DNA from 2 places in the Kitasatospora sp. NPDC101108 genome. Region 1 is predicted to be linked to the other one. Evidence: predicted binding sites of a transcription regulator. Region 1 holds the regulator's gene; the other holds the start of a gene.
What was found. The regulator HrcA, encoded in region 1, represses chaperone genes, less so after heat shock. The targets are predictions, from matches to a motif close to TTNGCACTCNGNNNNNCNGAGTGCNAA.

Region 1 (15,667 bases):
GCGTGATCGACCATAGCGGCCGGGCCGCGGAACGCGACAGGCGCCGCAGTCGGTCCCTGGGGAAGGGACCGGCTGCGGCGCCTGCCGTACAGCTGCTGTGCACCGCACCCGCGTGGCGAACGCAGGCCGCGTGCGGTGCGAGTCTCGCACGCCTCTGGAGTCCGGGTAGAGGGCCGGTTCGTCCGGAGGCGGTGGGGGCCGGAGCCCCCGGTGGCGTCAGGCCTGGGCGGCCGCGTTGACGCGCTTGGTGATGGCCGACTTCTTGTTGGCGGCCTGGTTGGCGTGGATGACGCCCTTGCTCACGGCCTTGTCCAGCGCCTTGGAGGCGGCGCGGGCCAGCACGGCGGCCTTCTCGGTCTCACCGGCGGCAGCGGCCTCGCGGGCCTTGCGCAGAGCGGTCTTCAGCGAGGACTTGACGGCCTTGTTGCGCAGGCGCGCCTTCTCGTTGGTCTTGTTGCGCTTGATCTGGGACTTGATGTTCGCCACGAAGGAGCCTCAGTCTTGTCTAAAAGGTTTGAACGGGCTGCACCCGCAGGCCGCCGGACCAGCTGAGAGGGCATGCCGGGGCCAGGTGCAGCTGACCACGCTACCAGGGGCCCGCCGCCCTCCCCAAACCGGCCGCCGGGCCCGCGGTCGGTCGGGCGGTCGGGCGGACGGCCCGCGGACGGGTCAGGCGCTCAGCACCGGCTCCCCGTAGTGCTCGACCTCCGGGAACGGCCGGTAGAACCGGTGCAGCAGCTCCCGCCACCGCTGGTACTCGGCCGAGCCGCGGAACCCCTCGGTGTGGTCGGCGAGGGTCTCCCACTCCACCTGCAGCAGGAAGCGCGAGCCGCGCCCCTCGTCCACGCAGCGGTGCAGCCGGAGGGAGCGGAAGCCGTGCTGGACGGCGATCAGCGGGCGGGCCTCGGCGAAGGCGGCGAGGAACTCCTCCTCCCGGCCGGGCAGGACGTCGAGCAGGGCGCTTTCCAGGATCATGGGAGGCCATCCTGCCCCTCCACGACCGGGGACGGAACGCCCCCGCGGAGCCCTGCGAGGTGCCCGAACGGTGTCCGGTGCCGCGGTCGTGGGAAGATGGGAGGAACTATTTCGATCGGACGAGACTGTCCGGTCCCCGGGATAGCCGGTCAGCGATGATCCGGACACCCCCGGCCCCGGACCAACGGAGAATCGGACCAAGGTGCCCGCGACCCCCAGCAATGTGCCAGAGCCCAGCCGTACCGACCCGGCGCTGATCCGCAACTTCTGCATCATCGCCCACATCGACCACGGCAAGTCGACGCTCGCAGACCGGATGCTGCAGATCACCGGCGTCGTCGACCCCCGGCAGATGCGTGCCCAGTACCTCGACCGCATGGACATCGAGCGCGAGCGCGGCATCACCATCAAGTCGCAGGCGGTCCGCCTCCCGTGGGCCCCGCTGACCGGGCCGAACGCCGGCACGACGCACATCCTCAACATGATCGACACCCCCGGCCACGTGGACTTCACGTACGAGGTGTCCCGCTCCCTCGCGGCCTGCGAGGGGACCGTCCTGGTGGTCGACGCCGCCCAGGGCATCGAGGCGCAGACCCTCGCCAACCTGTACCTGGCGCTGGAGAACGACCTCACGATCGTCCCGGTCCTCAACAAGATCGACCTGCCGGCCGCCCAGCCGGAGAAGTACGCCGAGGAGATCGCCCACATCATCGGCTGCGACCCGGGCGACGTGCTCAAGGTCAGCGCCAAGACCGGTCTGGGCGTCGAGGACCTGCTGGACCACATCGTCAACACCGTCCCGGCCCCGGTCGGCGTCGCGGACGCCCCGGCCCGCGCGATGATCTTCGACTCGGTGTACGACGCCTACCGCGGCGTGGTCACCTACGTCCGTGTCGTGGACGGCCAGCTGAACAAGCGCGAGCGCATCCAGATGATGTCGACCGGCGCCACCCACGAGCTGCTGGAGATCGGCGTCATCTCGCCCGAGCCGAAGGTCGCCGACGGCCTGGGTGTCGGCGAGGTGGGCTACATCATCACCGGTGTGAAGGACGTCCGGCAGTCCAAGGTCGGTGACACGATCACCTCGCAGCACAAGGGCGCGACCGAGCCGCTGGGCGGCTACAAGGACCCGCGTCCGATGGTGTTCTCCGGCCTCTACCCGCTGGACGGCTCGGACTACCCGCTGCTGCGCGACGCCCTGGACAAGCTGCGGCTGAACGACGCCGCCCTGGTGTACGAGCCGGAGACCTCGGTCGCGCTGGGCTTCGGCTACCGCTGCGGCTTCCTCGGCCTGCTGCACCTGGAGATCATCCGGGAGCGCCTGGAGCGCGAGTTCAACCTCGACCTGATCTCCACCGCCCCGAACGTGGTCTACCGGGTGGTGATGGAGGACGGCACCGAGCACACCGTCACCAACCCGAGCGAGTTCCCGTCCGGCAAGATCTCCGAGGTCTTCGAGCCGGTCGTGCGCGGCACCATCCTGGCGCCCAACGACTTCGTCGGCGCGATCATGGAGCTCTGTCAGTCCCGCCGCGGCAGCCTGCAGGGCATGGACTACCTGTCCGAGGACCGGGTCGAGCTGCGCTACACCCTGCCGCTCGCGGAGATCGTCTTCGACTTCTTCGACCAGCTGAAGTCCAAGACCCGCGGCTACGCCTCGCTCGACTACGAGCCCATCGGCGAGCAGAGCGCCCAGCTGGTCAAGGTCGACATCCTGCTGCACGGCGACGCGGTGGACGCCTTCTCCGCGATCGTGCACAAGGACAAGGCCTACAGCTACGGTGTCATGATGGCCGGCAAGCTGCAGAAGCTGATCCCGCGCCAGCAGTTCGAGGTGCCGATCCAGGCCGCCATCGGCTCCCGGGTGATCGCCCGGGAGACGGTCCGCGCGATCCGCAAGGACGTCCTCGCCAAGTGCTACGGCGGTGACATCTCCCGCAAGCGGAAGCTGCTGGAGAAGCAGAAGGAAGGCAAGAAGCGGATGAAGATGGTCGGCAGCGTGGAGGTCCCGCAGGAGGCCTTCATCGCGGCGCTGTCCACCGACGCCGAGTCTCCGAAGGACAAGAAGTAGCGACGACGGAGTCGTGGCGACGACGGAAGGGCCCCGGGGCGATCGCCCCGGGGCCCTTCCGCGTGTCCGGACCCGGTCAGTCGACCTCGGCCACGGCCTCCGCGAACTGCGCCTGGTAGAGCCGGGCGTAGGCGCCGCCGGCGGCGATCAGCTCGTCGTGCGAGCCCTGCTCCACGATGGAGCCGTTCTCCATCACCAGGATGACGTCGGCGTCGCGGATGGTGGAGAGGCGGTGCGCGATGACGAAGCTGGTGCGGCCGGTGCGCAGCCGGGCCATGGCCCGCTGGATGAGCACCTCGGTGCGGGTGTCGACCGAGCTGGTGGCCTCGTCCAGGACCAGGATCGACGGTTGGGCGAGGAAGGCCCGGGCGATGGTGATCAGCTGCTTCTCGCCCGCGCTGACGCCGGTGCCCTCGTCGTCGATGACGGTGTCGTAGCCGTCCGGGAGGGTGCGGACGAAGCGGTCGACGTGGGCGGCCTTCGCGGCCTCGACGACCTGTTCGCGGGTGGCCGACCCGGCGCCGTAGGCGATGTTGTCGGCGATGGTGCCGCCGAACAGCCAGGTGTCCTGGAGGACCATGCCGATGCCGGACCGCAGGTCCTCGCGGGACATCGCGGCGATGTCGACGCCGTCGAGGGTGATCCGGCCCGAGCTGACCTCGTAGAACCGCATCAGCAGGTTGACCAGGGTGGTCTTGCCGGCGCCGGTGGGGCCGACGATGGCGACGGTCTGGCCGGGTTCGACCTTGAGGGAGAGGTCGTCGATGAGCGGCTTGTCGGGGTCGTAGCGGAAGGACACGTCCTGGAAGGCGACCCGGCCGTGGACCGCGTCGGGCTTCTCGGGCATGGCCGGCTCGGGGCTCTGCTCGGGGGCGTCGAGGAGTTCGAAGACGCGCTCGGCGGAGGCGACGCCGGACTGCACCAGGTTGGCCATGCTGGCGACCTGGGTGAGCGGCTGGCTGAACTGCCGGGAGTACTGGATGAAGGCCTGGACGTCGCCGATGGACAGCGAGCCGCTGGCCACCCGCAGGCCGCCGACGACCGCGACCAGCACGTACTGGAGGTTGCCGATCAGCATCATCGCGGGCTGGATGATCCCGGAGATGAACTGGGCGCGGAAGCTGGCGTGGAACAGCGCGTCGTTGTGCTCGCGGAAGGTCTCGGCGGACTCGCGCTGGCGCCCGAACACCTTGACCAGGGTGTGGCCGGTGTACATCTCCTCGATGTGGGCGTTGAGCTGGCCGGTGGACTTCCACTGCTGGACGAACTGCGGCTGGGCCCGCTTGCCGACCTTGGCGGCGACGACCACCGACAGCGGCACCGAGACGAGGGCGATCAGCGCCAGCAGCCAGGAGATCCAGAACATCATCGCCAGCACGCCGACCACGGTGAGCAGCGAGTTGACGACCTGCCCCATGGTCTGCTGCATGGACTGGCCGATGTTGTCGATGTCGTTGGTGACCCGGCTGAGCACCTCGCCGCGCGGCTGCTTGTCGAAGTAGCTGAGCGGCAGGCGGGCGAGTTTGGCCTCGACGTCCTGGCGCAGCCGGTAGCTGGCGGACTGGATGGCCTTGGTGGCCAGGCGGCCCTGGAGGATGCCGAAGCCGGCGGAGGCGACGTAGATGCCGAGCACCCAGAGCAGGACGGAGCCGATGGCGCCGAAGTCCATGCCGTGGCCGGGGGTGAAGTCGACCGCGGAGAGCAGGTCGGCGATGCCGCCCTGGCCGTGGGCGCGCAGGCCCTCGATGACCTCGGTCTTGGAGGTGCCGGGCTGGAAGCGGGCGCCGATGACGCCGGCGAAGATCAGGTCGGTGGCGTCGCCGAGGATCTTGGGGCCGGTGACGGCGCAGCCGATGCCGAGGACGCCGAGCACCAGGACGCCGATCAGCAGCTTGCGCTCGGGGCGCAGCAGTCCGAGGACGCGCTTGCCGGAGCCCTTGAAGTCCATGGACTTCTCGGCGCCCTGGCCGCCCATGAAGCGGCCCGGTCCGGCCGGTCCGCGGCGGGCGGCGGCGGCCTGGGAGTCGCTGGGCAGCCGGTCCTGCGGCTTTCCGGCGGGCTTGCCGTCGGGGCTCGCGGCGGGCTTTCCTTGGGTGGTCACGCCGCCTCCTGCTCGGTGAGCTGGGAGAGCACGATCTCCCGGTACGTCGGGTTGTCGGCCATCAGTTCGTGGTGGGTGCCGGTGCCGACGACGGCGCCCTCGTCGAGGACGATGATCCGGTCGGCGTCGCGGATGGTGGAGACGCGCTGGGCGACGATCAGGACGGTGGCGTCGGCGGTCTCGCGGGCGAGGGCCTTGCGCAGCCTGGCGTCGGTGGCGTAGTCGAGCGCGGAGAAGGAGTCGTCGAAGAGGTAGACGTCGGGCCTGCGGACGAGGGCCCGGGCGATGGCCAGGCGCTGGCGCTGGCCGCCGGAGACGTTGCTGCCGCCCTGGGCGATGGGGGCGTCCAGGCCCTCGGCGAGCTTCTCGACGAACTCCTTGGCCTGGGCGATCTCCAGGGCGTGCCAGAGTTCCTCGTCGGTGGCGTCGGGGCGGCCGTAGCGGAGGTTGCTGGCGACGGTGCCGGTGAACAGGTAGGGCTTCTGCGGGACGATGCCGATGCTGTCGGCGATGGCGTCGGCGGAGAGTTCGCGCACGTCCACGCCGTCGAGCAGGACCTGGCCGGAGGTGGCGTCGAAGAGCCGGGGGACGAGGCCGAGCAGGGTGGACTTGCCGCTGCCGGTGGAGCCGATGATGGCGGTGGTCTCGCCGGGGCGGGCGGTGAGGTCGATGCCGCGCAGCACCGAGGCCTCGGCGCCGGGGTAGCGGAAGTCGACGTCGCGCAGTTCGAGGTGGCCGCGGCGCAGCAGTTCGGTGACGGGGGCGGCGGGCGGGACGACGCTGGAGGAGGTGCCGAGGACTTCCTGGACGCGTTCGGCGCAGACCTCGGCGCGCGGCACCATCATGAACATGAAGGTGGCCATCATGACGCTCATCAGGATTTGCATCAGGTAGGAGAGGAAGGCGGTGAGCCCGCCGATCTCCATGTCGCCGCTGTCGATGCGGTGGGCGCCGAACCAGAGCACGGCGACGCTGGAGACGTTCACGACCAGCATCACGGCCGGGAACATGACGGACATCAGCCGGCCGACCTGGCTGGCGGTGTCGGTGAGGTCCTCGTTGGCGTCGGCGAAGCGGGCCTGCTCGTGGCCGTCCTTGACGAAGGCGCGGATGACCCGGATGCCGGTGATCTGCTCGCGCAGGACCCGGTTCACGGTGTCGATCTTCACCTGCATGCTGCGGAACTTCGGCCGCAGGGCGCGCACCAGCAGGACGACGACCACGCCGAGCGCGGGGATGACGGCGAGCAGGAGTCCGGAGAGCGGGACGTCCTGGTTGAGCGCCATGATGATGCCGCCGACGCACATGATCGGGGCGGCGACCATCAGGGTGAAGCTCATCAGGGCCAGCATCTGGACCTGCTGGACGTCGTTGGTGGTGCGGGTGATCAGGGAGGGGGCTCCGAACTGGCCGACCTCGCGGGCGGAGAAGCTCTGCACCCGCTCGAAGACGGCGGCGCGGACGTCGCGGCCGAAGGCCATCGCGGTGCGGGCGCCGAAGTAGACGGCGCCGATCGAGCACAGCGCCTGCACCAGGGTGACGCCGATCATGACGGCGCCGAGGCGCAGGATGTAGCCGGTGTCGCCCTTGACCACGCCCTTGTCGATGATGTCGGCGTTGAGTGTCGGCAGGTAGAGCGCCGCGAGCGTGGATACCAGTTGGAGGACCACCAGCATGGTGATCGGTCGGGAGTACGGGCGCAGGTACGCCCGGAGCAGTCTGATCAGCACTGGCCCACTCTTGTCGTCGCCGGTCGGGTTCGCACCCCAATTCTCGGTGTTCCGTGGCGTCGTACAGACGATTCCGGGGCTGTCCGGCTGAGGTTTGCCGGGCCTTTGCCATTGTCGCGGCGGGTCCGGGCACCGGCCCCGCGGGGGCGTGCCAGCTGGATTCGCCCCCTTACGGAATGACCGGTTTCCCCCTAGGCTGCTGACTACGCCCTTGTTACTGACCGGTACCGCTCACGTTAACGGGCCCGGCGGCCGCCCCCACGGACGCCGCGACAATCCCTCAGACGGCCACCCGCCCCCGGAGGTCCTCGTTGAGTTCCGCGCAGTCCCTGATCGACTCCGGCAAAGCCGACATCGTCGCCGGGCGTCCGGCCTCCGTCGCCCACCTGTTCCTGGAACGCGTCGCCGCGACGCCCAACCACGAGGCCTACCGCCACCCCGTGGCGGTCGACGACCAGGCCGCGGACGGCGCGCCGGGCGCCGAGCAGTGGCGCTCGCTCACCTGGGCGCAGACCGCCGTCCGGGTGAAGGCGGTGGCCGCCGGCCTGATGGCGCTCGGCATCCAGCCGGAGGACCGGGTCGCACTGGCCGCCTCCACCCGGCTCGAATGGATCCTCACCGACCTCGGCGCGATGTGCGCGGGCGCGGCCATCACCACGATCTACCCGAGCACCAACGCGGACGAGACGGCCTTCATCCTCTCCAACTCCGGCTCCCGGGCCATGTTCGCCGAGAACGCCGCCCAGCTGGCCAAGGCCGTCGACCACATCGACCAGCTGCCCGAGCTGCGCACCGTGATCCTCTTCGACGCCCCCGCCGAGGCCCCCGAGACGGCCGGTCTCGACCTGATGACCCTGGCCGAGCTGGAACGGCGCGGCGCCGAGTACCTGGAGCAGCACCCGGACGCCGTCGAGAAGGCCGTGGCCGCGCTCGACCGGGAGCAGCTCGCCACCCTCATCTACACCTCCGGCACCACCGGCCGCCCCAAGGGCGTGCGCCTGGTGCACGACTGCTGGGCGTACGAGGGCCGGGCCCAGGAGGCCAGCGGCCTGCTCGGCCCCGACGACGTGCAGTTCATGTGGCTGCCGCTGTCGCACGTCTTCGGCAAGACGCTGATCTCCGGCCAGATCGCCACCGGCCACGTGATGGCGGTGGACGGCCGGGTCGACCGGATCATCCACAACCTGCCGGTCATCCGGCCCACCGTGATGGCCTCGGCGCCGCGCATCTTCGAGAAGGTGTACAACGGCATCGCCGGCCGGGCCCGGGCCGAGGGCGGCGCCAAGTACAAGATCTTCATGTGGGCCGCCCAGGTCGCCCGCGAGTACGCCCGGGTGGTCCAGGAGAGCCGGATCGCCACCGGCGCCGAGAGCGCCCCGCTCGGCCTGCGGCTGCAGCACGCGCTCGCCGACAAGCTGGTGTACGCGAAGATCCGGGCGGCCTTCGGTGGCCGGCTGCGGGGTGCCGTCTCCGGCAGCGCCGCGCTCGCCCCCGAGATCGGCTACTTCTTCCTCGGCGCCGGGGTGCCGATCCTGGAGGGCTACGGGCTGAGCGAGACCAGCGCCGGCTCCTGCGTCAACCGCAAGGAGGACGTGCGGATCGGCACGGTCGGCCGCCCGCTGCCCGGCACCGAGGTGCGGATCGCCGAGGACGGCGAGATCCTGCTGCGCGGCCCCGGTGTCATGCGCGGCTACCACGACCTGCCGGAGAAGACCGCCGAGGTGCTGGAGCCGGACGGCTGGTTCCACACGGAGGACATCGGCGAGCTGAGCCCCGACGGCTTCCTGCGGATCACCGACCGCAAGAAGGACCTGTTCAAGACCTCCGGCGGCAAGTACGTGGCGCCCAGCGAGGTCGAGGGCAAGTTCAAGGCGGTCTGCCCGTTCGTCAGCAACATCCTGGTGATCGGCAACGGCCGCAACTACTGCACCGCGCTGATCGGCCTGGACGAGTCGGTGCTGCTGCCGTGGGCCGCCGAGCACGGCCTGGCCGGGAAGAGCTACGCCGAGCTGGCCGTCGAGCCGGCCGTGCACCAGCTGATCGAGGGCTTCGTCAAGCGGGTCAACGGCGACCTCCAGCGCTGGCAGACGATCAAGAAGTTCCACCTGCTGCCGCGCGACCTCGACATCGAGCACGGCGAGCTCACCCCCAGCCTGAAGATCAAGCGCCCGGTGGTCGAGCGGACCTACGCGGACGCCGTGGCGGCCATGTACGCGGGCGCCAACGAGGCCTGATCCCCGTTCCCGTACGGTCCGCGCGGGGTTCGCGGGCCGTACGGGACAATGGGGTCATGCCCTCCGCACTCCCCGACGGCGAACCGGTGCCGTCCGACGGTTCCCTGCCCACCGACGCCCTCGCCGGGCTGGGCCGGCGGCCGTTCGGCTTCTACCTGCACGTGCCGTACTGCGCCAGCCGCTGCGGCTACTGCGACTTCAACACCTACACCGCCACCGAGCTGCGCTCCTCCGGGGCGGTCGCCTCGCAGGAGACCTACGCGGACAACGTGGTCGCCGAGATCCGGCATGCCCGCAGGGTGCTGGGCGACGTCGACCTGCCGGTGCGCACGGTGTTCCTCGGCGGCGGCACCCCCACCCTGCTGCCGGCCCGCGACCTGGTGAAGATGCTCGCCGCGCTGCGCGAGGAGTTCGGACTCGCCCCGGACGCCGAGGTCACCACCGAGGCCAACCCGGAGTCCGTCGACCCGGCGTACCTGGCCGAGCTGCGCGAGGGCGGCTACAACCGGATCTCCTTCGGCATGCAGAGCGCCCGCCCGCACGTCCTGCAGCTGCTCGACCGCCACCACACCCCGGGCCGCCCCGAGGCCTGCGTGGCCGAGGCCCGCGCGGCCGGCTTCGAGCACGTCAACCTCGACCTGATCTACGGCACCCCCGGCGAGTCCGACGACGACTGGCGGGCCTCCCTGGACGCCGCGATCGGTGCCGGGCCGGACCACGTCTCCGCGTACTCCCTGATCGTCGAGGAGGGCACCAAGCTGGCCGCCCGGGTCAAGCGCGGCGAGCTGCCGATGATCGACGACGACGTGCACGCCGACCGCTACCTGATCGCCGAGCAGGCCCTCGCCGCGGCCGGCTACTCCTGGTACGAGGTGTCCAACTGGGCCACCACCCCCGAGGGCCGCTGCCGCCACAACGAGCTGTACTGGACCGGCGCCGACTGGTGGGGCGCCGGCCCGGGCGCCCACAGCCACGTCGGCGGCGTCCGCTGGTGGAACGCCAAGCACCCCGCCGCCTACGCCCGGGCCCTGGCGGAGGGCCGCACCCCGGCCCAGGGCCGCGAGGTGCTCAGCGACGAGGACCGCCGGGTGGAGCGCATCCTGCTGGAACTGCGCCTGGTGGAGGGCGTCCCGCTCGACCTGCTGACCGACGTGGGCCGCAAGGCCGCCGCCAAGGCCCTGGCCGACGGCCTCCTCGCCGAGGAGTCCTACGAGCGGGGCCGCGCCGCCCTCACCCTCCAGGGCCGTCTGCTGGCGGACGCGGTCGTGCGTGACCTGGTGGACTGACATCCGTCGACGTGGGCGTCAGCCGTCGGAGGAAGCGTGCGATGACCGCCATCGATGATCGGATGACCGGGATCTTCGAGAGGTGACCCGATTCGGGTGGACCTGCTCGACATCACCATGGACACCTCGGAGTTCCAGACCTACTCCTGGCCCGGCAGGGCCGTGAAGTCGATCAACTCCTCGACCCGGCCCAGGAGTTCGGGTTCCAGGTCCTTGTAGGAGTTCACCTTCGACAGGATGTGCTTCCAGGCGGCCGGGGTGTCCACCGGCCAGCCCAGGCGGCGGCAGGTGCCCTCCTTCCAGTCCTCGCCGCGGGGGACGGCGGGCCAGGCGGGGATGCCGACGCTGGACGGCTTCACGGCCTGCCAGATGTCGATGTAGGGGTGGCCGACGACCAGCACGTTCTCGCCGGTGACCCGGGCGGCGATGCGGTGCTCCTTGGTGCCCGGGAGCAGGTGGTCGACCAGGACGCCCAGGCGGCGACCCGGGCCGGGGGCGAAGTCGGCGACGATCGCGGGGAGGTCGTCGATGCCCCGGAGGTACTCGACGACGACGCCCTCGACGCGCAGGTCGTCGCCCCAGACCCGTTCGACGAGCTCGGCGTCGTGCCGGCCCTCGACGTAGATCCGGGACTCCCGGGCGACCCGGGCCCGGGCGCCGGGGACGGCGACCGAGCCGGAGGCCGTACGGCCCGGGCCGCGGGAGGGGGCCGGGGCGGCGGGGCGGACCAGGGTGACGACCCGGCCCTCCAGCAGGAAGCCGCGCGGCACCAGCGGGAAGACCCGGTGCTTGCCGAACCGGTCCTCCAGGGTGACGGTGAAGCCCTCGGCGGTCTTCTCGCAGCGCACCACCGCCCCGCAGTAGCCGGTGGCCGCCTCCTCGACCACCAGGTCCCGCTCGGCGGGCACCTCGGGTGCCGGCTGCTGCTTCTTCCACGGCGGGGTGAGGTCGGGTCCGTACTGGTGGCTGCGCATGGGGGCGACTATAGGACGGTCCGTCAGAGGCCCGGCGCGCCCCAGACCGGGAACCAGCGGCCGAGGTCCTTCTCCAGCCGCAGGTCGTTCGCCAGCATCGCGTTGACCTGCAGCTCCAGCGGGCTGTTGCGCCGCTCCCCGCCGCCGGGCATCGGGGCGAAGGGGTAGAAGGTGCCCCGCTTGTAGAGGTAGACCAGGGCCAGCGACTGGCCCTCCCCGTTGCGGAAGCCCACCAGCGAGCAGAGCAGCTGCGGCCCGAAGCCGTTCGCCTCCAGCTCGCTGTTGACCGCGTGCAGGTCGTTCACCAGCTCCGGCAGCTCCTCGGGGGTGTGCCGGGCGAGCAGCCAGGAGTAGCCGTAGCCGTCCTTGGAGGCCTCCACCGGCACGCCGCCGCGCTCGGTGTCGGCGTCCAGCAGCGCCCGGACCTGCTGCTCCACCTGGACGAAGGCCGCGCCCTCGACGGCCGCGAAGCAGACCGAGCCGAGCCCGGTGGGCAGGAACCCGGCCCCGGCCTCCAGGGTGAGCGCGGCGGACGGTACGCCGAACAGCTGGTCGAGGTCGGGCTTGACGGGCTTGGTGCGGCCGAACAGGGCGTCCAGGAATCCCACGTCGGTCCTTTCGTGAACGGGGTCGGAACGGGTCAGCGGCCGAGCTGCTCGGAGATCTTCGCCAGCTGCGCCAGTCGCTTCTCCAGCGTCGGGTGGGTGGAGAACAGCTGGGAGGCGGTCTCCCGGGCGCTCAGCGCCGGGGCGAAGTAGAAGGCGTTGTAGGGCTGGGAGCGGCGCAGGTCCTCGGTGGGGATGGCGGCGATCTGCCCGGTCACCTTGGTGAGGGCGGAGGCCAGGGCGCTGGGCCGGCCGGTGAGCTGGGCGGCGGCCCGGTCGGCGGCCAGCTCGCGGTAGCGGGAGAGCAGCCGGGTGAGCAGGAAGCTGATGGCGTAGACGACCATCGACACCAGCGGGATGACCAGCGCCGCGATGGCCGCGTTCTGGTCGTTGCTGTTGCGGTTGCCGCCGATGAACCCGCCGTACATCGCGATCCGGGTGATCGCCCCGGCGAGCACCCCGAGGAAGCCGGCGATGGTCATCACCGCGACGTCCCGGTGGGCGACGTGCGACAGCTCGTGCGCCAGGACGCCCTCCAGCTCCTCCGGTTCGAGCCGGCGCAGCAGGCCGGTGGTGACGCAGACCACGGCGTTCTGCGGGTTGCGGCCGGTGGCGAAGGCGTTGGGCATGTCGTTGTCGGCGACCGCCACGCGGGGTTTGGGCATGTCAGCCAGGGCGCAGAGCCGGTCGATCGTGCCGTGCAGCTGGGGGAACTGTTCCTCGGTCACCGGCCGGGCGCCCATGGCCCGCTCGGTGATCTTGTCGCTGAACCAGAACTGGGCCACGAACAGCCCGCCGGAGATCAGCACGATCAGCGGCCAGGCCCCGCGCAGCAGCGCGATCAGCAGGCCCGTGAAACCGACGTACAGCAGCCCGATCACGAACATCGTCGCGACCATGCGGCTGGTCAGGCCGCGGTCGGGTGCGAAGCGGGTGTGCTGGCCCGAGCTCGACATCTCTTGCTCCTCCGTTCACCGTCGCTTTCGATGCTGCCACCCGGACGGCCCCGGGGCACCACCCCCGCACGCGGAGTGTCGTGGCGGCCGTCCGGAACTGCGGGGAGGATCACCCCGGCCGGGCCGTTCCTGCGGTAGGACCCGGGCCGTACACTGGCAGGTACGGTTTTGGCACTCGTCCGTGCAGAGTGCCAAGGTCGGGGCCGTCCGAGGAGCGGCTCGCAGCATCACAGACGGACAACGTGCGAAGACGGAGGTGCGTGCCCCATGGCCGGTGAGGTCCGCCAGCTGGACGACCGCAAGCTCGCCGTGCTGCGCGCGATCGTCCAGGACTACGTGGGCACCGAGGAGCCGGTGGGCTCCAAGGCCCTGGTGGAGCGGCACAACCTGGGGGTGTCCCCGGCCACGGTCCGCAACGACATGGCGGCGCTGGAGGAGGAGGGTTACATCCACCAGCCGCACACCAGCGCCGGGCGCATCCCCACCGACAAGGGCTACCGGCTGTTCGTCGACAGGCTCGCCGAGATCAAGCCGATGAGCTCCCCCGAGCGCCGGGCGATCCGGCACTTCCTGGACGGCGCCGTGGACCTGGACGACGTGGTCAGACGCACGGTGCGGCTGCTCGCCCAGCTGACCCGGCAGGTCGCCGTGGTGCAGTACCCCTCGCTCACCCGCTCCACCGTCCGGCACATCGAACTGGTGGCGCTGGCCCCGGCCAAGGTGATGCTGGTGCTGATCACCAACACCGGCCGGGTCGAGCAGCGGATGATCGACTGCCCGGGCACGGTCGGCGAGACGGTGCTGGCGGACCTGCGGTCGCGGATCAACGCGCGGGCGGCCGGCCAGCGGCTGCCGGACGTCCCGGGCCTGCTGGAGGAGCTGCCGGCGGCCTTCGAGCAGGCCGACCGGCCGACCGTCAGTACGGTCCTGGCGACGCTGTTCGAGGCGCTCGCCGAACAGAACGAGGAGCGGATCATGCTGGCCGGCACGGCCAACCTGACCCGCTTCGGGCACGACTTCCCGCTCACCATCCAGCCGGTGCTGGAGGCACTGGAGGAGCAGGTCGTCCTGCTCCGCCTCCTGGGTGAGACCGCGGACGCCGCGATGACGGTCCGGATCGGGCGGGAGAACGCGTACGAAGGGCTGAATTCCACCTCGGTCGTTTCGGTCGGCTACGGTTCGGGCGACGAGAGCGTGGCCAAACTGGGTGTGATCGGTCCGACCCGGATGGACTACCCGGGCACAATGGGGGCGGTGCGAGCGGTGGCACGGTACGTGGGCCAGATCCTGGCCGAGTCGTAGCAAACAGCCGTCGCCGGATGTCCGGCGGCGGTGTCCAGTCGCACTACTACAGGCGGAACAAGCGGAGCATTTGGTGGCCACGGACTACTACGCGGTACTCGGCGTCCGACGGGATGCGGGGCAGGACGAGATCAAGAAGGCGTTCCGGCGCCTGGCACGCGAACTGCACCCGGACGTCAACCCGGACCCGAAGACGCAGGAGCGGTTCAAGGAGATCAACGCCGCCTACGAGGTGCTCTCCGACCCGCAGAAGCGCCAGGTCTACGACCTCGGCGGCGACCCGCTGTCGCCCGGCGGCGGCGGTGGCGCGGGCGGCTTCGGCGCCGGCGCGGCGGGCTTCGGCTTCTCCGACATCATGGACGCCTTCTTCGGCGCCGCGGCCGGCCAGCGCGGCCCGCGCTCGCGCACCCGCCGCGGCCAGGACGCCATGATCCGGCTGGAGATCACCCTGGAGGAGGCCGCCTTCGGCACCACCAAGGAACTCCAGGTCGACACCGCCGTCACCTGCACCACCTGCAACGGTGAGGGCGCGGCCCCCGGCACCTCCGCCCAGACCTGCGACATGTGCCGCGGCAAGGGCGAGGTCTCCCAGGTCACCCGGTCCTTCCTGGGCCAGGTCATGACCTCCCGTCCGTGCCCGCAGTGCCAGGGCTTCGGCACCGTCGTGCCGACCCCGTGCCCCGAGTGCGCCGGCGACGGCCGGGTGCGGGCCCGCCGCACCCTGACGGTCAAGATCCCGGCCGGTGTGGACAACGGCACCCGGATCCAGCTGGCCGGCGAGGGCGAGGTCGGCCCCGGCGGCGGCCCGGCCGGCGACCTGTACGTCGAGATCGCCGAGACCTCCCACAGCGTCTTCCAGCGGCGCGGGGACGACCTGCACTGCACCGTCACCATCCCGATGACGGCGGCCGCGCTCGGCACCCAGGTGCCGCTGCAGACCCTGGACGGGCTGGAGGAGGTCGACATCCGGCCCGGCACCCAGTCCGGCCAGTCGATCCCGCTGCACGGCCGGGGCATCACCCACCTGCGCGGGGGCGGCCGCGGCGACCTGATAGTGCATGTCGAGGTGCAGACGCCCACCAAGCTCGACGCCGAGCAGGAGGAGCTGCTGCGCCGGCTCTCCATGCTGCGCGGCGAGGAGCGGCCGTCCGGCCAGTTCGCGCCGGGCCAGCAGGGCCTGTTCTCGCGCCTGAAGGACGCCTTCAACGGCCGGTAGCCGTCCCGGAAGGGGTGCCGGGGGCGGTTCCCCGGCACCCCTTCCGTGTTGTCCCCATTCGGCCGCAGGCCCCTTTCCGGAAAGGTCCCCCTCATGACCGCGCCCGTCTTCGTCGTCGAGACCGAGCGGATCGCCGCCGCCGCGCCCGGGGCCGTGGTGCGGCTCGACGGCGCGGAGGGGCGGCACGCGGCGGCGGTGAAGCGGCTGACGGCCGGCG
Region 2 (15,667 bases), on a different contig from region 1:
GGTCCGGTGGCGCCGACGCCGGGCCTGACCCGACCGCACGACCGCTCAACCGCTCAACCGCCCAACCCCACGACCGGCCCCGCACCCGCCCGGTGCGGGGCCGGTCCCGGTCTCAGCCGTGCTGCGGCGGGCGGCGGCGCAGCCCCAGCAGCAGCAGGACCACCGCCGTCGCCACGGCGGCCGCACGCAGCACACCCGGCGCCATCGACCAGCTGAACTGGCCGAGCGGGGAACCGGGTTGGACCGCGCCCCCGGCGCCACCCGCCTGCTTGGCGTGGTTCATCGCGAACAGGGTGGTCGCGCTCATCGTGATCAGCGGGATCCCCAGGATCACGAACTTGCGCATCAGATCGGAGAGTTGACGGGTCAGGTAGCCGAGGCCCCAGCCCGCCAGCATGGCCGGGAGGAACCCGGACACCGCGCCGCCGACCAGCAGCCCGCAGGACAGCAGGATCAGCGGGGACGGCTTGCGGGCGCCCTTTCCCGCCCCCTTGCCCGCTGCCTTGCCCGCTGCCGCCGCCCCGGCAGCGGGCGCGGCCCCGCCCCTCGCCTTCGCCTTCCGCTGCCGCTTCGGGTTCGACGGCTTCGCCCCGGCCTGCTCGGCCGCCTGCTGCTGCGCCGCCTCCTCGGCTGCGCGCTGCTCGGGAACCGGCTTGGGCGCAGGCTGCGGCGTGTCCGAGAAGTCGAGCATCGTCATCGTCCACGGGCTCGAACTCTGCACGACCGGCGCCGGGATCGCCTCCGAGCCGCCGTCGGGAGCGGAGACGCCCGGCAGGTCCAGCGACACGTTCGGGATGCCGCCCGTCGCACCGGAAGCAGCCGGGGAGCCGTACACGCTGTCCTCGGCCGGTCCGCCGCCCGCCGCACCCTCAGCCGACGAAGGGGCCGAAGGGGACGGACCGGGCGCACCCGACGCCCCCGCCCGCTCGCTCCACGGCCCGCTCTTGCGCCACCACTCGCCGTCCGTCATCACCGACACCCCGCCTCGCCCGGCCCGCCCATGCAGAGCGCGGCCGCCCACCGAACCGCCCTCGGCCGTGACGGTACCCACCGTGCCCCGCCCGCGCGAGTCCATCGCGGCCGCCGCCGTCCGCCGGTACCGACCCGTGCACGAGCGCACCCCCTCGTCCGCACTCCCGACTAACCTAGGTCGAATGACCACACAGCAGGGCCCTCAACGCCAGGGCAGGACGCCCGCCGGCCCGCGCACCCTCGCCGAGGAGCTGCGCGCCCGCCCCGACGACGCGATCGCCGCCCTGCTCCGGTCACGCCCCGACCTGCTGAACCCCGTCCCCGGCGACCTCACCCAGCTGTCCGCCCGGCTCTCCTCGCGCGCCTCCGCGCTGCGCGCCCTGGAACGGCTCGACCGCTTCACCCTCCAGGTCGCCGAGGCGCTGGCGACCTGCCCGGACGGCACCGGCCTGGCCACCGTACGGACGCTGCTGACCGGCCCGTCCAAGGTCAAGCCGCACCCCGGCGCCACCCCGCTCACCCCGGCCGACCGGTCCGCCGTCGCCGCCGCCCTCCCCCGCGCCGTCGCCACCCTGCGCGACCGGGCGCTGCTCTGGGGCCCGGACAACGGCCTGCGGCTGGTCCTCGCCGTCCGCGAGGCGCTCGCCCCGACCGCCGCCAACCCCGGCCGCACCGGCCTCGGCCCCACCCTCGCCGAGGCGACCACCGGCATGTCCCCGGCCCGGCTGCAGCAACTGCTCGCCTCCGCCGGACAGCCCGCCACCCCCGACCCGGTCAGCGCCGTCGCCGCCCTGACCGCCCTGCTCACCGACCGCACCCGCTGCGCCGCGCTGCTCGACACCGCCCCCGAGCCCGCGCTGCGGCTGCTGGAGCGGCTGGTCTGGGGCCCGCCCACCGGCACCGTCCCGGACGCCACCCGCCCGGTCACCGCCGAGGACGCCCAGAGCCCGGTCGAATGGCTGCTCGCCCGCGGCCTGCTGCTGCCGACCAGCCCGGGCAGCGTCGTGCTGCCGCGAGAACTGGCCCTCCACCTGCGCGGCGGCCGCACCCACCGCACCGTCGAACCGCTCCAGCCCGAACCCTCTCCCGCCGCCGCCCCGCGCGATCCACAGGCCGTGGACAGCGCCGCGGCCGGGCAGGCGCACACCGCCGTCAGGACCGTCGAGGAACTGCTGGAGGCCTGGGGCCTCAACCCCCCGCCCACCCTGCGGGCCGGCGGCCTCGGCGTACGGGACCTCAAGCGCGCCGCCCAGACCCTGGAGACCACCGAGCAGCAGGCCGCCTTCTGGCTCGAACTCGCCTACACCGCAGGCCTGCTGGCCCCCGACGGCGAGGCCGACGAGTGCTGGGCGCCCACCCCCGGCTACGACAGCTGGCTGCAACTGGACACCGCCGAGCGCTGGGCCGTCCTGGCCGGCGCCTGGCTCGCCGCCACCCGCGTCCCCGCGCTCACCGGCACCCCGGACGGCAAGGGCAAGCCGCGCGCCGCCCTCGGCCCCGAACTCGACCGCACCCTCGCCCCGTCCGTCCGCCGCGCCGCGCTCGCGCTGCTCGCCGAACTGCCGCCCGGCACCCCGGCCACCGCCGAGGAACTGCTGCCCACCCTGCGCTGGCAGCGCCCGCTGCGCGGCGGCCCGACCGGCCCCGACGGCCGCGAACTGCGCGACGACCTCACCACCTGGACCCTCGCCGAGGCCGAACTCCTCGGCATCACCGGCCGCGGCGCCCTCGCCGCCCCCGCCCGCGCCCTGCTCACCGCCGAGTCCGACCCGGCCGAAGTCCTCGCCCCGCTGCTGCCGCAGCCGCTGGACCACGTGATCCTCCAGCCGGACCTCACCGCGATCGCCCCCGGCCCGCTGCTCACCCCGCTCGCCCAGGCGCTCGCCCTGTGCGCCGACATCGAGTCCAAGGGCGGCGCCACCGTCTACCGGTTCACCCCGGCCTCCGTCCGCCGCGCCCTGGACGCCGGACGCACCGCCGCCGACCTGCAGACCTTCCTGGGCCGGCACAGCCGCACGCCCGTCCCCCAGCCGCTCGCCTACCTGATCGACGACGTCGCCCGCCGGCACGGCATCCTGCGGGTCGGCGCCGCCTCCTCCTACCTGCGCTGCGACGACCCCTCCCTGCTCAACGAGGTGCTCGCCGACCGCCGCGCCGCCGACCTGCGGCTGCGGCTGCTCGCCCCGACCGTCCTCGCCTCCCAGGCCGCCCCGGACGTCCTGCTCGCCGCGCTGCGCACCATGGGCTACGCCCCGGCCGCCGAATCCGCCGAGGGCGACGTCCTGATCACCCGGCCGGACAGCCACCGCACCCCGCCGCGCACCGCCCCCACGCCCGTCCCCGACGGGCCGCCCACCCCCGACGACACCCTCCTCGCCGCCGCCATCAAGGCCATCCGGGCCGGCGACCGCGCCGCCACCGCCACCCGCCGCGAGCCCACCCCGGACCCGCGCCAACTCCCCCGCACCGCCGCCGCCGAGACCCTCGCCGCCCTCCAGACGGCCGTCCTGCTCGGCGAACGGATGTGGATCGGCTACCTCAACGCCGAGGGCATCGCCAGCCAGCGGATCATCGACCCGGTCAAGGTCGAAGGCGGCTTCGTCACCGCCTTCGACCACCACGCCGACGAACTGCGCACCTTCGCCCTCCACCGCATCACCGGCGTCGCGGAGCTCGACGAGTAAGCGCGGATGACCGGGCGTCAGTGCCCCCTGGCCTCCTTCATCTTGTCCTTGACCGCCTGGTCCGCCAGGCTGCCGATCTGGCTCTGCCCGACCGGCATCGAACCGCCGGTGACGGTGTCCGCGAGCAGGAATCCGGGCGCCGCCAGCAGACCGCCCGGCCCCTCCCCGATGCCCGCGAGGGCATGGGCGGAACCGGCCGACGAGGCCGTGGCGGCGAGGGCCGTGCCCATCAGGGCGAGGGCGGTGAGAACACGCTTGGAGGTCTTCATGACCAGCTCAACGAGCGAGCCCGGACCGGGGTCACTCGCAGCGGCCTCCCGCGCACCGCGCCGAATGAGCGACACTGGAGGGTCTGCGCCAATCCGGACCGCCGGACCAGCCGGCCGATCCAGCCTGTCAGCCAGTGGAGGGCTCCCCCGCGTGAACGACGGACCGCTCATCGTCCAGAGCGACAAAACTCTTCTCCTGGAGATCGACCACCCCAAGGCCGGCGACTGCCGCCGCGCCATCGCGCCGTTCGCCGAACTGGAGCGGGCCCCCGAGCACGTCCACACGTACCGGGTGACGCCGCTCGGACTGTGGAACGCGCGGGCCGCCGGGCACGACGCCGAGCAGGTGGTGGACGCCCTGGTGACGTACTCGCGCTACCCGGTGCCGCACGCGCTGCTGGTGGACGTGGCGGACACCATGGGCCGGTACGGGCGGCTCCAGCTGTCCAAGCACCCCACCCACGGGCTGGTGCTGACCACCACCGACCGCCCGGTGCTGGAGGAGGTGCTGCGCTCCAAGAAGATCGTCCCGCTGGTCGGCGCCCGGGTGGACCCGGACACCGTGGTGGTGCACCCCTCCGAGCGCGGGCAGATCAAGCAGGTGCTGCTCAAACTCGGCTGGCCCGCCGAGGACTTCGCCGGGTACGTGGACGGCGAGGCGCACCCGATCGACCTGGACGAGAACGGCTGGCAGCTGCGCCCGTACCAGGCGCAGGCCGTCGAGGGCTTCTGGCACGGCGGCTCCGGCGTGGTCGTGCTGCCCTGCGGCGCCGGCAAGACGCTGGTCGGCGCCGCCGCGATGGCGCACGCCAAGTCGACCACGCTGATCCTGGTCACCAACACCGTCTCGGCCCGCCAGTGGAAGCACGAGCTGGTCAAGCGCACCTCGCTCACCGAGGACGAGATCGGCGAGTACAGCGGGACGAAGAAGGAGATCCGCCCGGTCACCATCGCCACCTACCAGGTGATGACCACCAAGCGGAAGGGCGTGTACGCGCACCTGGAGCTGTTCGACGCCCGCAACTGGGGCCTGGTGGTCTACGACGAGGTGCACCTGCTGCCCGCGCCGGTGTTCAAGTTCACCGCCGACCTCCAGGCCCGCCGCCGGCTCGGCCTGACCGCCACGCTGGTGCGCGAGGACGGCCGTGAGGGCGACGTGTTCAGCCTGATCGGCCCCAAGCGCTTCGACGCCCCGTGGAAGGAGATCGAGGCACAGGGCTACATCGCGCCCGCCGACTGCTGCGAGGTGCGGGTCACCCTGACCGACTCCGAGCGGCTCGCCTACGCCACCGCCGAGCCCGAGGAGCGCTACCGCTTCTGCGCCACCACGGCGACCAAGCGGCGGGTGGTGGAAGCGCTGGTCAGGAAGCACGAGAAGGACCAGACGCTGATCATCGGCCAGTACATCGACCAGCTCGACGAGCTCGGCGAGGTCCTGGACGCCCCGGTGATCAAGGGCGAGACCAGCAACGCCCAGCGCGAGAAGCTCTTCGACGCGTTCCGGAACAAGGAGATCAGCGTCCTGGTGGTCTCCAAGGTCGCGAACTTCTCCATCGACCTGCCCGAGGCGACGGTGGCCATCCAGGTCTCCGGGACCTTCGGCTCCCGCCAGGAGGAGGCCCAGCGCCTCGGCCGCGTCCTGCGCCCCAAGGCGGACGGGCACGCGGCGCACTTCTACTCGGTCGTCGCCCGGGACACCGTGGACCAGGACTTCGCCGCCCACCGCCAGCGCTTCCTGGCCGAGCAGGGCTACGCGTACCGGATCATCGACGCGGACGACGTGCTGTAACGGGACTCAGAACCGGACACCGTCGCGCCCGAGGAAGATCACGCGCGCGGCGGTGTCCAGGGCGATGCCGAGGTTGCGGACGGCGGTGCTCAGCGGGTTGCGGTGACGGCCCTGGACGGCGGTCGCGCCGGCCGGGGTGGTGCGGGATTCGTTTCGACTGCTCATGTCTTCAACGGTAGGCACCCGGCCGGCCCACGGCATCACTCCAAAGGCCGCATCCGGCGTGCCGGCCGTCCTCCTCCCGGTGTACGGGAGCCCCGAGACCTGCGGGGCTGGAACCCTGAGACGGACGGGTCTAAGATCGTCCGCCTGCCCCCTCCCGAACCGTGGTACCTGGCGGTGTCCCGCAGGCAGCCGGGGGAGGCGCCGACCGCACGGCAACCGGTCGGCCCGTACACCACCGTGAGCTCCATCGATCCGCTGCGCCCGCGACCGGGGCAGCCGGGAAGGTTCGCTGTGCCCGCCACCCCCACCACCGACCCCCTCCAGCGCGAACGCGACCACCTGGCCGCGTCCCGGTCCGCGCTGCGAGCGATGCGCGAGGACGTCGAGTCGCTCGACCTGCGCAACGTGACCGGCACCTGGGTGTCCGCCGTCATCCTCCAGAACCAGATCGAGGCCAGGATCGCCGCCCTGGCCGACCTCTCCGACACCCCGCTGTTCTTCGGCCGCCTCGACTACCTTCACGCGGTCAGCGAAGAGCTGAGCGAGGGCGGCGGCGGGGAGAGCTTCTACATCGGCCGCCGCCACGTCCACGACGCCGACGGCGACCCGATGGTGATCGACTGGCGCGCGCCGGTCTCCCAGCCGTTCTACCGGGCCAGCCGCGCCGAGCCGATGGACGTCGAACGACGCCGCCGCTTCGGCTACACCGGCGGCGAGCTCACCGCCTACGAGGACGAGCACCTCACCGACCCGGCCGAGACCGACACCGCCTCCGCCCTGCTCGCCGCCGAGATCGAGAAGCCCCGTGTCGGCCCGATGCGCGACATCGTCGCCACCATCCAGCCCGAGCAGGACGAGATCGTCCGCTCCGACATCACGGGCACCATCTGCGTCCAGGGGGCGCCCGGCACCGGGAAGACCGCCGTCGGCCTGCACCGCGTCGCCTACCTGCTGTACGCGCACCGCGAGCGCCTGGCCCGCACCGGCACCCTGGTGATCGGCCCGAACAACGCCTTCCTCTCGTACATCGAGCAGGTGCTGCCCGCCCTCGGCGAGCTGGAGGTCGCCCAGGCCACCGTGCAGCAGCTGGTCGCCCACGTCGAGGTGCGGGGCGAAGACGACCCGGAGGCGGCCCGGCTGAAGGGCGACGCCCGGATGGCCGAGGTGCTGCGCCGCGCGGTGCGGGCCGGCATCACGCTGCCCACCGAGCCCTGCGTGGTGGTCCGCGGCTCCCGCCGCTGGCGCGTGCCGGTGTACGAACTGGTCGAGATCATCGAGGAGTTGAAGGGCCGCGACATCCGCTACGGCGCAGCCCGGGACGCCCTGCCGCAGCGCATCGCGCACGCCGTGCTGCTGAAAATGGAGCAGGGCGGCGAGGCCCCGGACGACCGGGTGCAGGACGCGGTGGCCCGCAACAGCGCGGTCAAGGCCGTGGTCAAGGAGTGCTGGCCGGCCGTCGACCCGGCCAAGCTGGTGCTGCGGCTGCTCTCCGAGCCGGAGTTCCTGGCCGAGTGCGCCGAGGGCGTGCTGACCGCCGAGGAGCAGCGGGCCGTGCTGTGGCCCAAGCCCGGCCGCTCGGTGAAGACCGCCCGCTGGACGCCGGCCGACGCCGTCCTGGTGGACGAGGCGACGGACCTGGTGCAGCGCACCCCCTCGCTCGGGCACGTGGTGCTGGACGAGGCCCAGGACCTCTCCCCGATGCAGTACCGCGCGGTCGGCCGCCGCTGCACCACCGGCTCGGCGACCGTCCTCGGCGACCTCGCCCAGGGCACCACCCCCTGGGCGACGGCGAGTTGGCCGGACGCCCTGCACCACCTGGGCAAGCCGGACGCCCACGTGGAGGAGCTGACCAAGGGCTTCCGGGTGCCCGAGGAGGTCATCGCCTACGCCTCCCGGCTGCTGCCCGCGATCGCCCCCGGCCTGGCCCCGGCGACCTCGGTCCGCGACGCCCCCGGCTCGCTGGTGATCCGCCCGGTCACCGCCTGGGAGGACGCCGTCCTGGACGCCTGCCGGGAGGCGCTGAAGAACGAGGGCTCGACCGGCCTGATCGCCGCCGACGCCCGGATCCCGCGGCTCGCCGAGCTGCTCACCGGGGCCGGGCTGCCGTTCCTCTCCCCCGGCACCGAGACCAGCAGCGAGACCCGGCTGACCCTCGTCCCGGCCTCGCTGGCCAAGGGTCTGGAGTACGACTACGTGGTGCTGGACGAGCCGGCCGCGGTGATCGCCGGCGAGCCGGACGAGCGGACCGGCCTGCGCCGGCTGTACGTCGCGCTCACCCGCGCCGTCTCCGGCCTGACGGTGCTGCACGGCGAGCCGCTGCCCGAGCAGCTCCGGTAGCGCGGAAAGGGGCCGGCAGGAACCGGCCCCTCTTCCGTGGCTTCAGGCGTCGATCAGCGCCCGCCACTCGGCGACCCTGGCCGCGTCGACCGGCGTGTGCCAGCCGTCGACCCGCACCGCGCCGCCGACGTGGAAGGCGTCGAAGCCGTCCGCCCGCAGTTCCTTGAGGTGCTCGGCCCGCAGACCGCCGCCGATCAGGATGCGCTGGGTGTAGCCGGGCTCGCCCGTACGGGCCAGTTCGGCGGCCAGCACCTCGCGCCCGGCGTCCACCCCGGCGGCCGCACCGGAGGTGAGGAAGGTGTCCAGTCCGGGCAGCGCGCCGACGGCGGCGCGCAGGGCGGCGCGGTCGGCGCCGTGGTCGATCGCCCGGTGGAAGGTCCAGCGGCAACCGGCGATCGCCTCGGCCACGGTCGTGGTCGCGGCCAGGTCGACGGCGCCCTCGGCGTCGAGGAAGCCGAGGACGAACTCCTCGGCCCCCTCGGCCCGCAGCGCGGCGGCCCGGGCGCACAGCTCGTCCAGGTCGCCGGGGGCGAAGCCGTCCCGGATCCGGAGCATGACGCGCAGCGGGATGCCGACGGCGGCCCGGATCCGGGCGAAGTCCTCGACGGACGGGGTGAGCCCGTCGGCGGCCATGTCGGTGACCAGTTCGAGCCGGTCGGCGCCGCCCGACTCGGCAGCCTGGGCGTCCTGGGGCGTCAGCGCGATGACTTCCAAAATTGGTCTAGACATATGAGACAGCCTGCCACATGCGACCGCCCCCGGCGAGACCGCACCCCGCTCCGGCCTCAGGCCGGCTGCCGCCCACCCGGCCCGGCCGGACCCCGGCGGCGACCGACCAGCACCAGCGCCACCGCCGCCACGACCGTGAGCCCGGCCATCGGCAGCAGCTTCCAGGCCCCGCCCTCCTGCTGCCAGAGCGCGTGCAGGTTGACGCTGAACGTCCACGGCAGCGCCGCGAGCCCCGGAACCGCCACCAGGTACCAGCCGCGCACCACCGCCAAGGCCATCAGCAGCGGGACGACGATCATCAGCGCCCGCCACTGCGGGTCCAGGTGGTACCAGCTCGTGTAGACGTTGTCCGCGAACGCCACCACCGGGGTCAGCGCCGCCGCAGCCAGCAGCAGGCCGCGCTCCCGCCAGCTCGGCACCGGCAGCGCCTCCTTGGGCGCGGCCAGCAGCACCAGGGCCCAGAGCACGAACGGCCCGTCCCACTGGAAGGATTCCAGGAACACCCACAGCGGCTGGGTGACCTCCGGACGGGTCGCCACCCAAACGAGTTCCACCACCGCGGCCAGCGCCGACACCCCGGCCAGCACCTTCGCCACCGTCCACCGTCCGAGCAGCGCCGCGACGGCGGAGAGCATCGCCGCACCCAGCAGCGCCCAGTGGGGCAGGAAGAGCAGCAGCCCCCACCCCCCGTGCGGCACGCCGGACGCCAGGTAGCTCAGCAGCGCCCCGCCCGCCGCCAGACCTCCGGCGGCCCCGGCCACCAGCGGAGCGGCCAGCGCCGTCAGCCGCCCGCCGGCGGAGGTGGAGGTCAGCCCGGTCCGCATCCGCAGGCCGTACGCGCCCAGGTCGAGCAGCTCCCGGAACTTGGCCATCGGCCCGGCCCCGGCGGTCGTGTCAGCGAAGACCAAGGCCAGCTCGTCCCCACGTTCGCGGCGGTAGCGCCCCGGGTACAGCGCCAGCGCCGTCCGTACGGCGAAAACGGTCGCATCACTCATGCGAAGGCCCCCCTGACCCTCGGGTTGGCAACGGCGACGGACAGCCGCCGCTCGGCCTCCGCGGCCACGGCCCGCAGCCGCTCGGCCTCGGTGGCCAGGGCGCCCCGACCGGCGTCGGTCAGCGCGTAGGTGCGCCGGGCGCGGCCGTCCACCACCTCCTCGGCGGCGACCTCGATCAGGCCCTGGCCCAGCAGCCGGTCGAGCGCCCCGTAGAGCGTGCCGGTGCGCATCTTGACCCGGCCGTCGGAGATCGCGGCGATCTCCTGGATGAGCGCGTAGCCGTGTCTCGGGGCATCGGCCAGCGCGGTGAGCAGAAGCAGCGTGGGCTCCTGCATGGAGCGTTCTGTCATGTGACTACATATATCGCCGACCGGCACATCCCGTCCACCGGAACGACCCGACAGAATGTGCCCATGCCGACCGAGGACCTGCTCACCGCCTGGACCGCCCTGCTCAACCGCTGCGGCGCCACCGACGACCCCGAACCGTACGGACAGGAGCTGCTGCGCCGCTGGTCCGAGCCCCAGCGGCGCTACCACACCGCCGAGCACCTGCGAGCGGTACTCCGGCACATCGACGACCTCGCCGACCAGGCCGTGGACCCGGACGCCGTCCGGCTCGCCGCCTGGTTCCACGACGCCGTCTACCGCCCCGACCGCACCGAGAACGAGGAGCGCAGCGCCGCCCTGGCCGTCCGCGCGCTGACCGCCGCCGGACTGCCCGCCGAACGCGTCGCCGAGGTCGAGCGGCTCGTACTGCTCACCGTCACCCACGACCCGGCCCCCGGCGACCGCGACGGCGAGGTGCTCTGCGACGCGGACCTCGCCGTCCTCGGCGGCACCCCCGAGGCGTACGCGGCCTACGCGGCCGCCGTCCGCGAGGAGTACGCCTTCGTCCCGGAGCCGGACTTCCGTGCGGGCCGGGGCGCCGTCCTGCGCCGGCTCCTGGCCCTGCCCGCGCTCTACCGCACCCCCGCCGCCCGCGAGCGCTTCACTGCGGCCGCCCGCACCAACCTGACGGCCGAACTCGGAACCCTCTAGGTCCGGCAGGACCCGCCGGACAGGCCCTGGCTAGCGGAGCTCCCCCACCGGCGCCACCACCACGCCCTGCTTGCCGCACACCCAGTGCGGCTCCGGCCCCAACTCGGGCTCCACGCCCAGCGCGTGCGGGTCCCCGTCGGCCGCGCAGGCGGTGCACAGCGGCCAGCGGCCGTACGCCTCCAGCAGCGCGTCCTGGACGTCCTGGGCGACCAGCCCGAGCACGTACTCGGTGCCGTCCGGCCACTGCTCCAGCCACCAGCGGCGGTGGGTGACGGCCTGCTCGACCAGCGAGACGACGGCGGCGTCCGCCACGTCCCGCGCGGTGAGGTCGGCCAGGATCAGTGCCCGCGCGTTGTGCAGGGCGGTCTCGATGTCGTCGGAAGCCATCCGCCCATCCTCTCGTGAAACCCCCGCGGCCCGGAAACGCCGCGTGGGCGGCCCCCCGAAGGGAGCCGCCCACGCGGACGAGGAGTCAACCGACCCGATCGGAACGATCAGGATCAGAAGTCCATGTCACCGCCCGGCATGCCGCCGCCGGCGGCCGCGGCGGCCTTCTCCGGCTTGTCGGCGATGACGGCCTCGGTGGTGAGGAACAGCGCCGCGATGGAGGCGGCGTTCTGCAGCGCGGAGCGGGTGACCTTGGCCGGGTCGATGATGCCCTCGGCGACCAGGTCGACGTACTCGTTGGTGGCGGCGTTCAGGCCGTGACCGGCGGGGAGGTTGCGAACCTTCTCCACCACGACGCCACCCTCCAGGCCGGCGTTGGTCGCGATCTGCTTGATCGGGGCCTCCAGCGCGACCTTGACGATGTTGGCACCGGTGGCCTCGTCGCCGTCCAGCTCCAGCTTGTCGAAGGCGACACCGGCCTGCAGCAGGGCGACGCCACCACCGGCGACGATGCCCTCCTCGACGGCGGCCTTGGCGTTGCGGACGGCGTCCTCGATGCGGTGCTTGCGCTCCTTGAGCTCCACCTCGGTGGCCGCGCCGGCCTTGATGACGGCCACGCCGCCGGCCAGCTTGGCGAGGCGCTCCTGGAGCTTCTCGCGGTCGTAGTCCGAGTCGCTGTTCTCGATCTCGGCGCGGATCTGGTTCACGCGGCCCGCGACCTGCTCGCTGTCGCCGCCACCGTCGACGATGGTGGTCTCGTCCTTGGTGATGACCACCTTGCGGGCGGTGCCCAGCAGGTCGATGCCGGCGTTCTCCAGCTTGAGGCCGACCTCCTCGGAGATGACCGTGCCACCGGTGAGGATGGCGATGTCGCCGAGCATGGCCTTGCGGCGGTCGCCGAAGCCCGGGGCCTTGACGGCGACGGACTTGAAGGTGCCGCGGATCTTGTTGACGACCAGGGTCGACAGGGCCTCGCCCTCGACGTCCTCGGCGATGATGACGAGCGGCTTGCCGCTCTGCATGACCTTCTCCAGCAGCGGGAGCAGGTCCTTGACCGAGCCGATCTTGGAGTTGGCGATGAGGATGTACGGGTCCTCGAAGGTCGCCTCCATGCGCTCCAGGTCGGTGGCGAAGTAGGCGGAGATGTAGCCCTTGTCGAAGCGCATGCCCTCGGTGAGCTCAAGCTCCAGGCCGAAGGTGTTGCTCTCCTCGACGGTGATGACGCCTTCCTTGCCGACCTTGTCCATGGCCTCGGCGATCAGCTCGCCGATCTGGGTGTCGGCGGCGGAGATGGAGGCGGTGGAGGCGATCTGCTCCTTGGTCTCCACGTCCTTGGCCTGGGCCAGCAGCTGGTCGGAGACGGCGGCGACGGCCTTCTCGATGCCGCGCTTCAGGGCCATCGGGTTGGCGCCGGCGGCGACGTTGCGCAGACCCTCGCGAACCAGGGCCTGGGCGAGCACGGTGGCGGTGGTGGTGCCGTCACCCGCGACGTCGTCCGTCTTCTTGGCGACCTCCTTGACGAGCTCCGCGCCGATCTTCTCGTACGGGTCCTCGAGCTCGATCTCCTTGGCGATGGAGACACCGTCGTTGGTGATCGTGGGGGCGCCCCACTTCTTCTCCAGCACGACGTTGCGACCCTTGGGGCCGAGCGTGACCTTCACTGCGTCGGCGAGCTGGTTCATGCCACGCTCAAGGCCGCGGCGAGCTTCCTCATCAAAGGCGATGATCTTGGCCATCAGAAGTGGTCCTCCGGGACACGGTCGACTGCTCGGACCAAGGGGTGCCCGCGACGGACGGCCCTGGTGCGCGGAGGTCCATTCCCTGCCGCTCCCGGGGGCCTCACCGACCCGGTCCGCTGTCACTCTCACACTGTGAGTGCTAACGCCAATGATTAGCACTCCGGGTGGTCGAGTGCAAGCCCAATCGCCAACCCGCGAGCCGTCCTCCGGACCCGCACCGACTCCGGCGCGAACTCCCGCGGGAACGCGAACGGGCCCGTACGACGCGTGTCGTACGGGCCCGTCGAGAAGCGAGTGGTCACCAGCCGAGGGCCGCGCCGAGCTCCTGATTCGGAAGGGGTCAGACCGCCGCGCGGACCATGTCCGCCTGCGGGCCCTTCTGTCCCTGGGAGATCTCGAACTCGACCCGCTGGCCCTCCTCGAGGGTGCGGTAGCCGTCCATCTGGATCGCGCTGTAGTGGACGAAGACGTCCGCACCACCGTCGACCGCGATGAAGCCGTAGCCCTTCTCCGCGTTGAACCACTTGACGGTGCCCTGAGCCATTCCGAACTCCCCTAGTGCTGTGCTGGCCCTTCACGGTCCCGCAGGTCGCGGGCCCGGGTCTGGTTTGGAGGCCGGCCCGGGGAACCCCCCCTGGGCGCAGCCGTGCACGCCGCAATCCTCCGCACGGGAACACCGGACGGCTTCCGTGAGCGGGTGATTACGTCGACCGCCGCTGAATGTATCCGGATCGACGCCCTCTGCAACAGGGTCAACCGCCGGGAATTCCGCAGCCCCGTCAAGAGACAACACCGAACAAATCGGGAGGAACTCGGCATTCCGCGCCGGACATAGCGGACGAATTACCCAAATGCCTGCAGGAATTCTGACATCTGCCTGACATGTTTGACGGGCCGGTCCCAGCGTCCGGACGCCCTCGGGCGAAGTGCCCCGCGAACCGGGAAGGGACGCCCTGTTCCCAGTCGAGCCACACTCTACTCCGACTGGACCCGGAATATTCCCGCCGAAATGCAAGCGGCCGCCCGCGCGTACGGAGAGGGGAATTCCGTACGCGCGGGCGGCCGCGGAGCGGGCCGGAAGGGGCGGGAACGGCTCAGCAGCCGCCGGCCACCGCCGGAATGATCGAGACGCTCGCGCCGTCCTTGATCTCGGTCGCCAGGCCCTCGGCGAACCGCACGTCGTCGTCGTTCACGTACACGTTCACGAAGCGGCGCAGCTTGCCGGTGTCGTCCAGGATGCGGGCGGAGATTCCCGCGTGGTTCTGCTCCAGGTCGGCGATGACCTCGGCCAGGGTGGCACCCTCGGCGGTCACCTCGGCGGCGCCGCCGGTGTAGGTGCGCAGGATGGTGGGGATGCGGACGTTGGCGCTCATGGCTCTCCTAGCGGGGGTGGGGTGGTTCAGGCGGACGCGAGGCCGGCGGCGCGGAAGGAGTCCAGCGTCGGGCGGATGACGGTGGTCATCCCGGCCTCGGAGACGGCGTCCAGCGTCTTCAGGCCGTCGCCGGTGTTGATCGCGACGGTCTCCTTGGCCGGGTCCAGCCGGCCGGTCTCGACCAGCTTCTTCAGCACGCCGACGGTCACCCCGCCCGCGGTCTCGGCGAAGATGCCCTCGGTCCGGGCCAGCAGCCGGATCGCCGCCACGACCTCCGCGTCCGTGACGTCCTCGACCGCCCCGCCGGTCCGCCGGGCGATGTCCAGCACGTACGGGCCGTCCGCCGGGTTGCCGATCGCCAGCGACTTGGCGATGGTGTCCGGCTTCACCGGCTTGATCACGTCCCGGCCGGCCTTGAACGCGGCCGACACCGGCGAGCAGCCCTCCGCCTGGGCGCCGAAGATCCGGTACGGCCGGTCCTCCACCAGGCCCAGCCTGATCAGCTCCTGCAGCCCCTTGTCGATCTTCGTCAGCTGCGAGCCCGAGGCGATCGGGATGACGATCTGCTCCGGCAGCCGCCAGCCCAGCTGCTCGCAGATCTCGTACGCCAGCGTCTTGGAGCCCTCGCCGTAGTACGGCCGCAGGTTGACGTTGACGAAGCCCCAGCCCTCGCCGGCCGGGTCCCCGATCAGCTCCGAGCAGAAGCGGTTCACGTCGTCGTAGTTGCCCTCGATGCCGACCAGCTCGCCGCCGTACACCCCCGCCATCACGACCTTGCCCTGCTCCAGGTCGTGCGGGATGAAAACGCACGAGCGGAACCCGGCCCGGGCCGCCGCCGCACCCACCGCACCGGCCAGGTTGCCGGTCGAGGAGCAGGACAGCGTGGTGTACCCGAACGCCCGGGCCGCCTCGATCGCGCAGGCCACCACCCGGTCCTTGAACGAGTGGGTCGGGTTGCCGGAGTCGTCCTTCACGTGCAGCTGCGCGGTGAACCCGAGCTCCCGCCCCAGGTTGTCCGCCTTCACCAGCGGGGTCCAGCCGGGGTTCAGATTGGGCTTCGACGCCACGTCGGCCGGAACCGGCAGCAGCGGCGCGTAGCGCCAGATGGACGCGGGGCCGGACTCGATCCGCTTGCGCAGCTCCTCGGCGCCCTCGCTGCCGAACTCGTACGCGATCTCCAGCGGCCCG

Region 2: groL (chaperonin GroEL) is a predicted target of HrcA. The motif match lies at 13,259-13,285, and genes of this name have one in related genera.

What each region holds. Positions count from the first base shown of each region.
Region 1 covers NZ_JBVJLM010000002.1:653,823-669,489, reverse strand. Annotated here, with positions in the region: gene rpsT (30S ribosomal protein S20) at 217-486, opposite strand; gene ACZ6Z8_RS07875 (antibiotic biosynthesis monooxygenase family protein) at 670-975, opposite strand; gene lepA (translation elongation factor 4) at 1,178-3,046, shown strand; gene ACZ6Z8_RS07865 (ABC transporter ATP-binding protein) at 3,123-5,021, opposite strand; gene ACZ6Z8_RS07860 (ABC transporter ATP-binding protein) at 5,144-6,877, opposite strand; gene ACZ6Z8_RS07855 (AMP-dependent synthetase/ligase) at 7,189-9,111, shown strand; gene hemW (radical SAM family heme chaperone HemW) at 9,168-10,397, shown strand; gene ACZ6Z8_RS07845 (DUF3097 domain-containing protein) at 10,538-11,371, opposite strand; gene pspAB (PspA-associated protein PspAB) at 11,395-11,979, opposite strand; gene htpX (zinc metalloprotease HtpX) at 12,012-12,932, opposite strand; gene hrcA (heat-inducible transcriptional repressor HrcA) at 13,200-14,234, shown strand; gene dnaJ (molecular chaperone DnaJ) at 14,308-15,450, shown strand; gene ACZ6Z8_RS07820 (16S rRNA (uracil(1498)-N(3))-methyltransferase) at 15,544-15,667, shown strand, end outside.
Region 2 covers NZ_JBVJLM010000003.1:645,019-660,685, forward strand. Annotated here, with positions in the region: gene ACZ6Z8_RS11220 (LPXTG cell wall anchor domain-containing protein) at 1-28, shown strand, start outside; gene ACZ6Z8_RS11225 (hypothetical protein) at 113-970, opposite strand; gene ACZ6Z8_RS11230 (helicase-associated domain-containing protein) at 1,155-3,656, shown strand; gene ACZ6Z8_RS11235 (hypothetical protein) at 3,674-3,925, opposite strand; gene ACZ6Z8_RS11240 (DNA repair helicase XPB) at 4,077-5,714, shown strand; gene ACZ6Z8_RS11245 (hypothetical protein) at 5,721-5,879, opposite strand; gene ACZ6Z8_RS11250 (HelD family protein) at 6,171-8,216, shown strand; gene ACZ6Z8_RS11255 (copper homeostasis protein CutC) at 8,259-8,945, opposite strand; gene ACZ6Z8_RS11260 (hypothetical protein) at 9,002-9,940, opposite strand; gene ACZ6Z8_RS11265 (PadR family transcriptional regulator) at 9,937-10,290, opposite strand; gene ACZ6Z8_RS11270 (HD domain-containing protein) at 10,354-10,980, shown strand; gene ACZ6Z8_RS11275 (hypothetical protein) at 11,011-11,367, opposite strand; gene groL (chaperonin GroEL) at 11,481-13,103, opposite strand; gene ACZ6Z8_RS11285 (cold-shock protein) at 13,447-13,650, opposite strand; gene ACZ6Z8_RS11290 (ubiquitin-like small modifier protein 1) at 14,201-14,479, opposite strand; gene thrC (threonine synthase) at 14,506-15,667, opposite strand, start outside.